Regions from separate parts of the Paenibacillus sp. FSL R7-0204 genome, predicted to be linked through region 1. Evidence: riboswitches for the same ligand, from Rfam matches in the RefSeq annotation. Region 1 holds a riboswitch; each other region holds the start of a gene.
What was found. A riboswitch is a leader RNA that binds a small molecule or an ion and turns the genes downstream of it on or off. The one in region 1 is predicted to bind cyclic di-GMP.
Positions count from the first base shown of each region.

Region 2: linked by a shared signal. The riboswitch ahead of MKX42_RS02800 (flagellar assembly protein A) and the one ahead of MKX42_RS31890 (choice-of-anchor A family protein) in region 1 are both predicted to bind cyclic di-GMP.
Region 3: linked by a shared signal. The riboswitch ahead of MKX42_RS31100 (transglutaminase-like domain-containing protein) and the one ahead of MKX42_RS31890 (choice-of-anchor A family protein) in region 1 are both predicted to bind cyclic di-GMP.

Region 1 covers NZ_JBBOCA010000001.1:7,357,608-7,360,883, forward strand. Annotated here, with positions in the region: gene MKX42_RS31890 (choice-of-anchor A family protein) at 1-1,778, opposite strand, end outside; cyclic di-GMP riboswitch class I at 1,860-1,952, opposite strand; gene MKX42_RS31895 (hypothetical protein) at 2,703-3,080, shown strand.
Region 2 covers NZ_JBBOCA010000001.1:594,660-597,935, reverse strand. Annotated here, with positions in the region: gene MKX42_RS02810 (ABC transporter substrate-binding protein) at 1-106, opposite strand, end outside; gene biuH (biuret amidohydrolase) at 132-815, opposite strand; cyclic di-GMP riboswitch class I at 1,321-1,413, shown strand; gene MKX42_RS02800 (flagellar assembly protein A) at 1,520-3,139, shown strand; gene MKX42_RS02795 (aldo/keto reductase) at 3,170-3,276, shown strand, end outside.
Region 3 covers NZ_JBBOCA010000001.1:7,173,210-7,176,485, forward strand. Annotated here, with positions in the region: rRNA gene MKX42_RS31095 (16S ribosomal RNA) at 1-390, opposite strand, end outside; gene MKX42_RS31100 (transglutaminase-like domain-containing protein) at 828-1,637, opposite strand; cyclic di-GMP riboswitch class I at 1,651-1,731, opposite strand; cyclic di-GMP riboswitch class I at 1,805-1,886, opposite strand; gene MKX42_RS31105 (class D sortase) at 2,016-2,669, opposite strand; gene MKX42_RS31110 (GtrA family protein) at 2,737-3,141, opposite strand; gene MKX42_RS31115 (glycosyltransferase family 2 protein) at 3,131-3,276, opposite strand, start outside.

The DNA.
Region 1 (3,276 bases):
GGCGTTGGCGTAGGCACTGCCGTTGGCGTCGGTGTTGGCACTGCCGTTGGCGTTGGTGTCGCTACAGCTGTCGGCGTCGGTGTTGACACTGCCGTTGGCGTTGGTGTCGCTACAGCTGTCGGCGTCGGTGTTGACACTGCCGTTGGCGTTGGTGTCGCTACAGCTGTCGGCGTCGGTGTTGGCACTGCCGTTGGCGTTGGCGTCGGCTTCACCGTTGGTGTTGGCGTCGGCTTCACCGTTGGTGTTGGTGTTGGCTTCACCGTTGGTGTTGGCGTCGGCTTCACCGTTGGTGTTGGCGTCGGCTTCACCGTTGGTGTTGGTGTTGGCTTCACCGTTGGTGTTGGTGTTGGCTTCACCGTTGGCGTTGGTGTTGGCTTCACCGTTGGCGTTGGCGTCGGCTTCACCGTTGGCGTTGGTGTTGGCTTCACCGTTGGCGTTGGTGTTGGCTTCACGGTCGGCGTTGGCGTCGGCTTCACCGTTGGCGTTGGCGTCGGCTTCACCGTTGGTGTTGGCGTCGGCTTCACCGTTGGTGTTGGCGTCGGCTTCACCGTTGGCGTTGGCGTCGGCTTCACGGTTGGTGTTGGCGTCGGCTTCACCGTTGGTGTTGGCGTCGGCTTCACCGTTGGCGTTGGCGTCGGCTTCACGGTTGGTGTTGGCTTTGGAGTTGGAGTGCACACTGGTGTAGGTGACGGTTTTATGGTCGGTGTAGGCTTCACAGTTGGTGTAGGTGTTACTGTCGGTGTTGGCTTCACAGTTGGTGTCACCGTTGGTGTTGGTGTCACAGTCGGTGTAGGCGTTACCGTTGGTGTCGGTTTTACTGTTGGTGTTGGCGTTACCGTCGGTGTTGGTTTCACTGTCGGTGTCGGTGATGGACTAGGTGTCGGCGTTGCGGTCGGCGTCGGACTCGGCGGCGGCCCCTCTCCCTCGTACATCCCAAGGTGCATCTCAACCCCGCCGCTAAAAGATTTTGCAATCAGAGTCCCGTAAAGCTCTGCTCCGGCATAATGAACATCCGCTCTGGGTGCGAGAATGCTGCCATAGAAGGAGGTATAAGCAATATTCACCTCAGAAGCTTCGTAAAAGTTGAACAATACCTGACTGGCTCTGCCGTTATTCATTGAAAAGCTCGGCACATTGACTGTAGGCCCGCTTATATTAATAATCAGCGTAGCGTTCTGGGCAATGTTGAATTCGATATAGTTGGTCTTCGCCAGTGTCGAGGCATCCAAATGAACTACATTGAAACGATCCGGTGCACTTATCTTGAGCTGTCCATAATTGTTATTGCCGATCTCATTCGTGTCGGCCAAGGCCCCATACTCTGTGGATCGGGAGATCAGACTCTGCTCCTCAGCTGCAAAATCAATCGGCTTCTCTTTCCTCTTAGCACCTATAATTTTAACCTGGGGCTCATTGACTGTAATGCTGTCTCCGTATACCACGTTTCCGTTAATTTCTCCGCTACCCAAATGTTTAAAATTCTTGCCTGCCACAAGTACATCCGTCGGCGCAGCACCACTGTATGCTCTTGCTACTCCGTAACCTCCGGAGAGGGTAATGTTCCCCGCCGCTGCCAGGCGGCCCTCAATCTGATCACCGCCTTGCACAAAATCACCGAGGATAAAAGCATTAAAATTCCCTGCGACTCCTAAAACCGGTGTTGGCGTATACGGCATCCCTGAAGCTGCTCTAACATCCGTCCCCCATGTAAAGGTACTGGATAAAGTCAATAGGCCTGCCATAATGATGGCGGCTGTTTTACGTACTCTTTTTTTCAATAGTCCACACCTCCTAGTTACTATTCTATGAATCTGTCACGCGACTATAACAACAAAAAGACCGCCACGAAGGGTTAGCTTCACGGCGGCCGGACGACCCTAGCCTCAACTTTAGAGACAGTAGATTCCTGACTTTGCGTCCCGTTCTTTCGATACGGTTTGCGTTTATACATGATTTCGGTATGAAATTGAGATTTGCTTATGTACAATCATGGTTGAGTCTATGACATTTGTTACTTTTGTACTAATTTCAGTTTATCCGCTCCCCCACCCTATTGTCAATCCGTTCCCAGTATATTTCTTGAAATTATTTTTCCGATGATTCCTCATTGATCCCTTGTACCATAAGGGTTCACGTGCGAGCCTCTTTTTTCCTGCTGACGAAAAAAGTCGAGAAATCAGAGAATTGGCTGTAGCCGTTTATCTCTCCTCTCTACAATGCTATCAATTTTCATTAATGAAATTTGATGCATTTGTCCTATTTTATTGGTTTCACCCCGTCTCGGCTCACTGTCCGCTCCTATTCAATGCAATTTTACCTATTTGCGGGCATGTCAGCTCTAAAAAAAAGTGCCGCCCATAGGGACGACACCTGCTAATAGAATTCATATATTTTGAATAAAAATGTCGCCTAGGCAGACCCGAACAGCTGAACCCAGCCAATCATCGATACCCAGAGCGGAACACTTAGAATGATCCCGAATACCAAACCACGGCGGAGACTTCCTTCATGACTCATTGCCATTCTCCTTTGAGCTGATTTATTTTTCAATCTATATTATTTCAATTTTAATATATAATAATTCGTTCTATTTTTTTGTGAAAAATATCACATTATTTAAGTTAATTTATAAAACCCATTGATTAATTTTTGAAAGGTGAGTTACAATGCGAATATACGTTCTCTTCAAGGAGTTGAGAGGGATGCACAGAGCAGAGAGCCAGGATAACCTGCTGGTCAAATCCTATATTTTGCTGCCGCTTATTCTATCCGCCTTCGAGCGTGATGCTTCTGCTATATCCTCAGAGCTGCGTACGCCTGCGCCTTATCTTGAGGTAATCCAGTTGGCCGTCCATGCCGCTTCTGCTGATCTGCGGGAGGTCCGTGCCGGGATGCGCGCCCGTGGTCTGAAGGTCTATGAACAACAGCGGCTGGAGGCGGGCGTTGAAGCCAAATTCGTCTGCAGAGGTTATCACGAGCGGATGCTGCTGCTGGATGATGTGATTGCTGCCCAGGCTACTCTGCATATGCGGAGATATCTGGGTATGGAGAAGACGGAGCAGGGCCCGAAGCAGAGCTAACAAAGAAGCCTGCCGCAAGCGGCAGACTTCTGCATGTAATGATCACCCGGCTGCGGTTACATTAACAACGTCCAATACCCGAGCGTGCCACATATAACCGCCACAGCTACCGGATACAGGATTCTCCGGCTTACCTGATCCCTGAACGCAAGAAACAAACAAAGCATACAAAGCCATGCAATTAGAAGGCTTCCCA
Region 2 (3,276 bases), 6.8 Mb from region 1:
CCTGGCCTTCAGCCTTCCCGGCTTCCGTATTGTTACCGCAGGCGGTCAGGAGCAGCATCAGCGAGGTTAACAGCATCAGCGCTTTCGTTCTGGACTTGTTCCACATGGTTATTCCCCCGTTTATGAATGATTTAGTATTGCTCCAGCGCACGCAGCACCGCTTGTGAATCACTTACACTGCCGAACACCCCGCCCTGCATTTGAACCATACTCAGTGCCGCCAGGTGATTCGCTTCATCCGTCGCTCCCGTACAATCTGCAAGAATCAGGCACTCGTACCCGCGGTCATTGGCTTCCCGCATCGTGGTGTGTACACAGACATCGGTCGTAATACCGGTCAGAATCAGATGGGTAATTCCTTTATTCTTCAGGATCAGGTCCAGGTCCGTTGCGTAAAAGCTCCCTTTGCCCGGCTTGTCTATAATGTACTCTCCGTGGGCAGGCGCCAGCTCCTCGATGATCTGCCAGCCGCGCTCCCCCCGCACGAGAATTCGTCCCGCCGGTCCTTCGGAGCCGATCTCGGCCCCGATCTGGCGGCTGCGCCACCGTTTGTTCGCCGGCAGATCCGACAGATCCGGCTTATGTCCCTCGCGGGTATGGATCACGGTGAACCCTTCAATCTCCCGGATACGTGCCAGCAGCCGCTGAATGGGCTGAATCGCCCTCGCCGTTAATGAGAGGTCATAACCCATTCTCTCGACGTAACCGCCCTTGCCGCAAAAATCCGTCTGCATGTCGATAATCATCAGCGCTGTCTTCGCCGGGTCCACAGCCCCGTCATAAGGCCAGATGTAAGGTGTTGCTGCAATCTGCATGGTTTATGCTCCTCTCCTGATGCGCTATCTCTATTAATGTTAATTTAGTTAACATTAATCCGCGTTCCCTTGGTATGAGTTAGATTATATTACAATGAATTTGGGATGTCTTCGGTTTTATTACGAAATAATGTACTGAATGTTTGTGTTTATTCACATAGTTAACACATACATAACACAAACACTTACAACACTGCTTATCGAAAAAGGAACACTCCGAGTTTTGCCAAGCCCAGGGTGTCCCAACAGTTGAATACCCACACTTCCTCTCATCTTCCTCTTCCATAAGCTGTAAGTGCTGGGAAACCAGTTTTTTTGTCGAAATAGAGCTGCATATTTCGAGTTTTTTGATAAATAGGCATAATATAGTTGAAAAATAGCTCTTTAAGTACTAGAATTAAGCTTGTTTGCAGAAGTTAATGACACATAAGAACTATTCATGATTCTTTTTGTCGATTACAGTCGACCACAATTCATCGCCTCTACAGGATGTATATCATTGATCTATTTCTAAAGGCAAACTCCCCGAAAGGGCAGGACGCAAAGCTATGGGCCTAAGAACGCCAGAATCCGCGTTTACGGTTGCCAGGCTGCCAATAGAGACCACTTAAGCCAGCTGTTCAGGAGGGGAAGCCTCCGAGGCTTGATGATGTTCTTTTTCTGTACGAATTGCCATTGATCATACGAAAAGTGAGGTTACAACCATGCCGCAGCAGGATATCGAACCAAGCCGATATGAATTCGTAGAGTCCCTGATGCTCGAACGTAAAGGTCTCCTGGATTCATTCTCTGTGGAGGGCCGGACTTCTGACGGGACAACTGGAGATAAGAATGGAATTATCCTCGTGCAGGACAACCAGATATTCATTACTCCCCCGCTCCCCGGAGGCGCTCCCGCCCGCATTTCTGCGATCCACCCTGTTGTCCTGAAGATCAACTGGAAGACCGTTACAGAGCCAACTGAGGTGACCAAGGCAGATTATATTACCTGGGAGATCTGCGAGAAGCCGCAGTACGAAATTACCGTATCGCCTGACAAGCTCAAGGTCCACTTCACTTTATACCGTGCAGAGAAGTACGCCTGGAACCTGGTCAACTGTCCCGCCGCCTTTGAGGCGGTCGTCCGTGCCCAGCCCAACCCGGCGATGCTGCTGTCCACGCTCACCATAGAACAGATTATTTCCTCACTGGACAACCGTTTCATTCTACGCAACCTGAACATTCCCGCCCTGTACGCGGAGCTGGAGAATCCTACATATCTTCCCGTATGCATCGCTGAAGGAAGAGCCCCGCTGCCCGGCAAGGAAGCCCGGCTGGAATTCCAGCTGCCGGAGCATACACTGGAGGGGAACAGAATGCTTCGGGGACAGGGAGCTTCGGCTCAGGAGCCAGCGGATTCCTTGGAGTACCTCCGTTTCCCCGGAGCCCCCTTTACCTTTGCAGGCGAAGTCTTCGCACGCAAGCTGCCGCCGGAAGAAGGCATTCCCGGCCTCGACACAGACGGAAGGGTCCTGCCCCCTCCCCCGCCGCAAGATATCTACTTTGCTGCCGGTAATCATGCCAAGCTCCTTCCCTGTGGTAAAATCGTAGCCCGGCACACCGGCAGGCCCCGGATCTGCGGAGGAAGCGGCAGCGTCCGGATCTGTGACTTCCCTCCGGTCTATCTGCTGACCAGGGAGCTGACAGACCCTGCGGGCGATGTTATGTTCGCAGGCGACATCGTTGTACCGGGAGATCTGGAAGGACCTGTACGGATCGAAGCCCTTGGGAATGTGTACGTCTATGGCGATATCCTCCAATCTACCATTATAGCCACCGGCAGTATTTATGTTAGCGGCCAGGTTACCGGCAGCGGCCTGTACGCAGGATATGCCGGGGTAATGCAGCATCGCCTGCATAGCCTGGCAAGCCTGCTGCGGACAGAGACAGACGGACTGCTTGAGGCAGCGCGCCAGCTGGCCAAGAATGTGGAATCCCGCCAGCAATCCGTGAATTATGGTCTGGTAGTCATGCTGCTGCTGGAGGATAAATACAGCCATTTGGGCAGCCTGATCCGCGATCTCCAGGCTGCGCTGAGCCGTATGAACGGAGCGTTCGGTTCCTGCACGGACCAGCTCTGGCATATACTCGAGGTATTCGCCCATCCGGGACAATTCACCGGCTACATCACAGACAGTGTCCTAAGCCGCTTCTCCAGGCTGCTCCTCAAGCTGGGCGAGGAGATTGAGCTGCTCCAGGAGGAGCATGCGGTGATTAATCTTGCCCGGTCACAGGAGAGCCGCCTGGAGTCCGGCGGCAAGCTGCTTGTGCGTGATTCCTGCTAAGACTACTACTATATAAGGAGAAGTGAGCGCATGCGATATAACCGTCTGGGCAATAGCGGCCTGCAGGTGTCCGCCCTGGGTCTTGGAACTAATTCCTTCGGCAAACGGGCAGATCAGGAGACCTCGGTCCGCATTAT
Region 3 (3,276 bases), 180 kb from region 1:
CCCATTGCGGAAGATTCCCTACTGCTGCCTCCCGTAGGAGTCTGGGCCGTGTCTCAGTCCCAGTGTGGCCGTTCACCCTCTCAGGTCGGCTACGCATCGTCGCCTTGGTGGGCCGTTACCCCACCAACTAGCTAATGCGCCGCAGGCCCATCCCCAAGCAGCAGATTGCTCCGCCTTTCATTCTCTCCTCAGGAGAAAAAAGAAATTATCCGGTATTAGCTACCGTTTCCGGTAGTTATCCCAGGCTTGAGGGCAGGTTGCCTACGTGTTACTCACCCGTCCGCCGCTAAATCTGAAAGGAAGCAAGCTTCCTCTCAGACTCCGCTCGACTTGCATGTATTAGGCATGCCGCCAGCGTTCGTCCTGAGCCAGGATCAAACTCTCCAATTAGGACGCTTACGAAGTAAGCGTCACCTGCAATCTCTTCGGTCCAGCTCAGCTGAGCGGACGAAGAGATTGCAGTATAGAAAGAGCGATTGCTCATTTTGAAACATCTGACGAGAATTGTTACATTCTCTAATTTGGATCTCACCGAAGTGATTTCCAGGTACTCACTCGTTGTTCAGTTTTCAAAGATCAAGCTCGTCGTCAGCGCCGCTCACCGCGTCACCAGCAACTCTTATAATATATCACGTTCATCCGAGCAATGCAAGCTTTATTTTTGAAATCACTTATTTAAGTAATCTCTCATTTCCTTTGCCGCTCCAACAACGCTTATTTATAATAACCTATCCTTCTATTAAAAAGCAACCTTTATATAAATAAAAATAACCCACTTAATGATTAAGCGGGTTATTCTCAGGAAATGCTATAGTTCACAGCTATTCTTAGTAGAATTTCGCTGCAGTATATTTACTTGCTGCTTTGACCAGTTCTGTCGATGCTGTGTTTTTACCCAGACCTGCATCGACTGTAGTATCAATCGTTACCCATTTGCCGTTCAGGAACACTTCGTTCCAGGCATGGTATGAAGTTACATAGCTTGTATTCCCCATAACCAATTTGGTTGGAATACCTTCACTGCGGAGCATAGTAGCGAACAAGGATGCGTAATCGTAGCAGATCCCTTTGTTGGTAGCAAGCGTGTTATCGTTGTTCGGAATATAATCTGTGCTTACGCTGTTAGCCAGAGAGTAATCATATTTCACGTTAGTTACGATGTAATTGTAGATAGCCTTAACTTTGTCTGCATCTGTGGTCAGACCCTTTGTAAGCTGGGCTGCCTTTTGAACGGATTTATCGGAAGAACTCCACTTTACATTTTGTACGGAGCTCAAATATACGGCATTCACATTGCTCATGGAGAGAGATACAGTCTCGGAAGATAGTACTTTATATTTGTTGCCTGTAGTATTCTCAAGAACGGAGACCTTATAAGAGCCATTACCTTGTTGCAGCGGGAATGTCTCGTTCGGTTTGGAGGTGTATAAGTTGTAAGTATAGCTGTTATTGTCCTTGGTAATCATGAGCTTCATCTTCTTGCCCTTAGGAACATCGTACGAAACCCCGATCACCCCTTGATCAAGTTGTCCAACATTTAACCAGCTTGAATCTGCATTAGCGGCTTGAGCAGTGCCTGTCTGCACGGAAGTGACGATCACAAAAAGTGTAATCAACATTAAATAAAACTTCTTCATGGATAAAACCCCTTTCGGTAGCTGGCTGCCATTCTTACGGGAAGGCCCTTTAGCTTTGCGTCCCTACCTTTCGATAGGTTTGCCGTTATCGTATAAGCTTTATCTGTCCAATCTACTACCACATAATGACAGATTCTGAATTAAAACAAACAAAAAAAGCCTCTTCATTCGGTAACTGGCTGCCATCCATGACGGGAAGGCCCTTTAGCTTTGCGTCCCTACCTTTCGATAGGTTTGCCGTTATCGTGTATTAGCTTTTGATAGTTCTATCTTACCATATCCTTCTCTATTATCAAGCCCCAAACTGCTAGATTCCACCATAAACATACTAAAATTTTATGTTTTTTCGACCTTTACTGTCATCTTGTCTTGCAAGAATCAGGTTAGCTTCGCATGAATAATGAGTCTGTGGGTCGGATCAACAAGCGGATCGCAGGTAATGAGGGTCAGAATCTTATCGTCGTCCTTACCCTTCAGTACCGAAATATCGGTAGGCTCTACAATGGACACATCATATACTACATACTTGTATTCCTGGCCCCTTGTAATAATAGTAATGGTATCCCCTTTACCGACCTCATCCAGTCTGTTGAACAGCCGCCCTGCTGTTCTCGACCGGTGTGCCGCAATCGCCGCGTTGCCTACCGCACCTATCGGAGCTGTCTCCTTCATATGTGCAGCAGCATGCTTCATATTGGCCTTCGTGGCGCCCTCCAGTACAGGCAGCTTCAGATCGATTTTGTCGATTTCAATAATAGCAGTGATCTTACCTCCAACTTCAATCTCGGGCGCTGCAGTCGGCACTGGCTCTTCCGCACCAGACTCTTCCGCCAGCAGTTGGGTGACTTCCGCATAAGGCTTGCTCAGATCCTGGCTGGCAGGAGCTGTAGCCGAAGGAACGATTTCACTATAGGCCTGTTCGGCCTCTTCCAGCAGCTTCTGCTGCTGACGGTCCTCGTACCATTCGCTTCCTTTGGGGTAGAGCATAATCAGGACCCCGGCAAGTATAATCAAATAGGATAACTTCCGCATGACAATCGCCTCCGCAATATAGAATAAGTGCTCCCACCGCAGAATACGGCGAAGATATACTGTCTCTTTAGAATACCCATTTCCGGCTTCCAAAGAAATTAATGATCACTGTAATGAAGGTAACCAGCACCTTGGCCATCAGCACCTGTATCCCCAGCCGATCAGTCAGCAGATGAATCAGCAACACCGAAATGCCCAGCACCAGCAGATTCAGCACAATAAATCTCACCAGCTGCATCCGGTCAAAGCCGCCATTCCCGCCTCTGTCCCGGCCCTTGAAGGTCACCTTCTTATTCCAGAAAAAGCTGTTGGCCGTCCCGGCGCTGTAGGAAATAATCTGTGCAGGGGTGTTAAGCATCCCCAGGGAATGCAGCAGGGTAAATACCGCAAAATCAATGAACGTGTTAAGCAGGCCCACCGCATTAAATTTCAGAAACTGGATCATGCCTGCGCGCCAAGCCTTATCTTGCATAATCGCTTTCCTTCCGGGTGTCTTCAGCCTCTGCCTCCGGGTAGCCTCTGGTCTCGCGCACGATATAGAGCGGTCTATCCTTCGATTCGTCATAGATCCGTCCGATGTATTCCCCAATGACGCCCAGCAGCATCA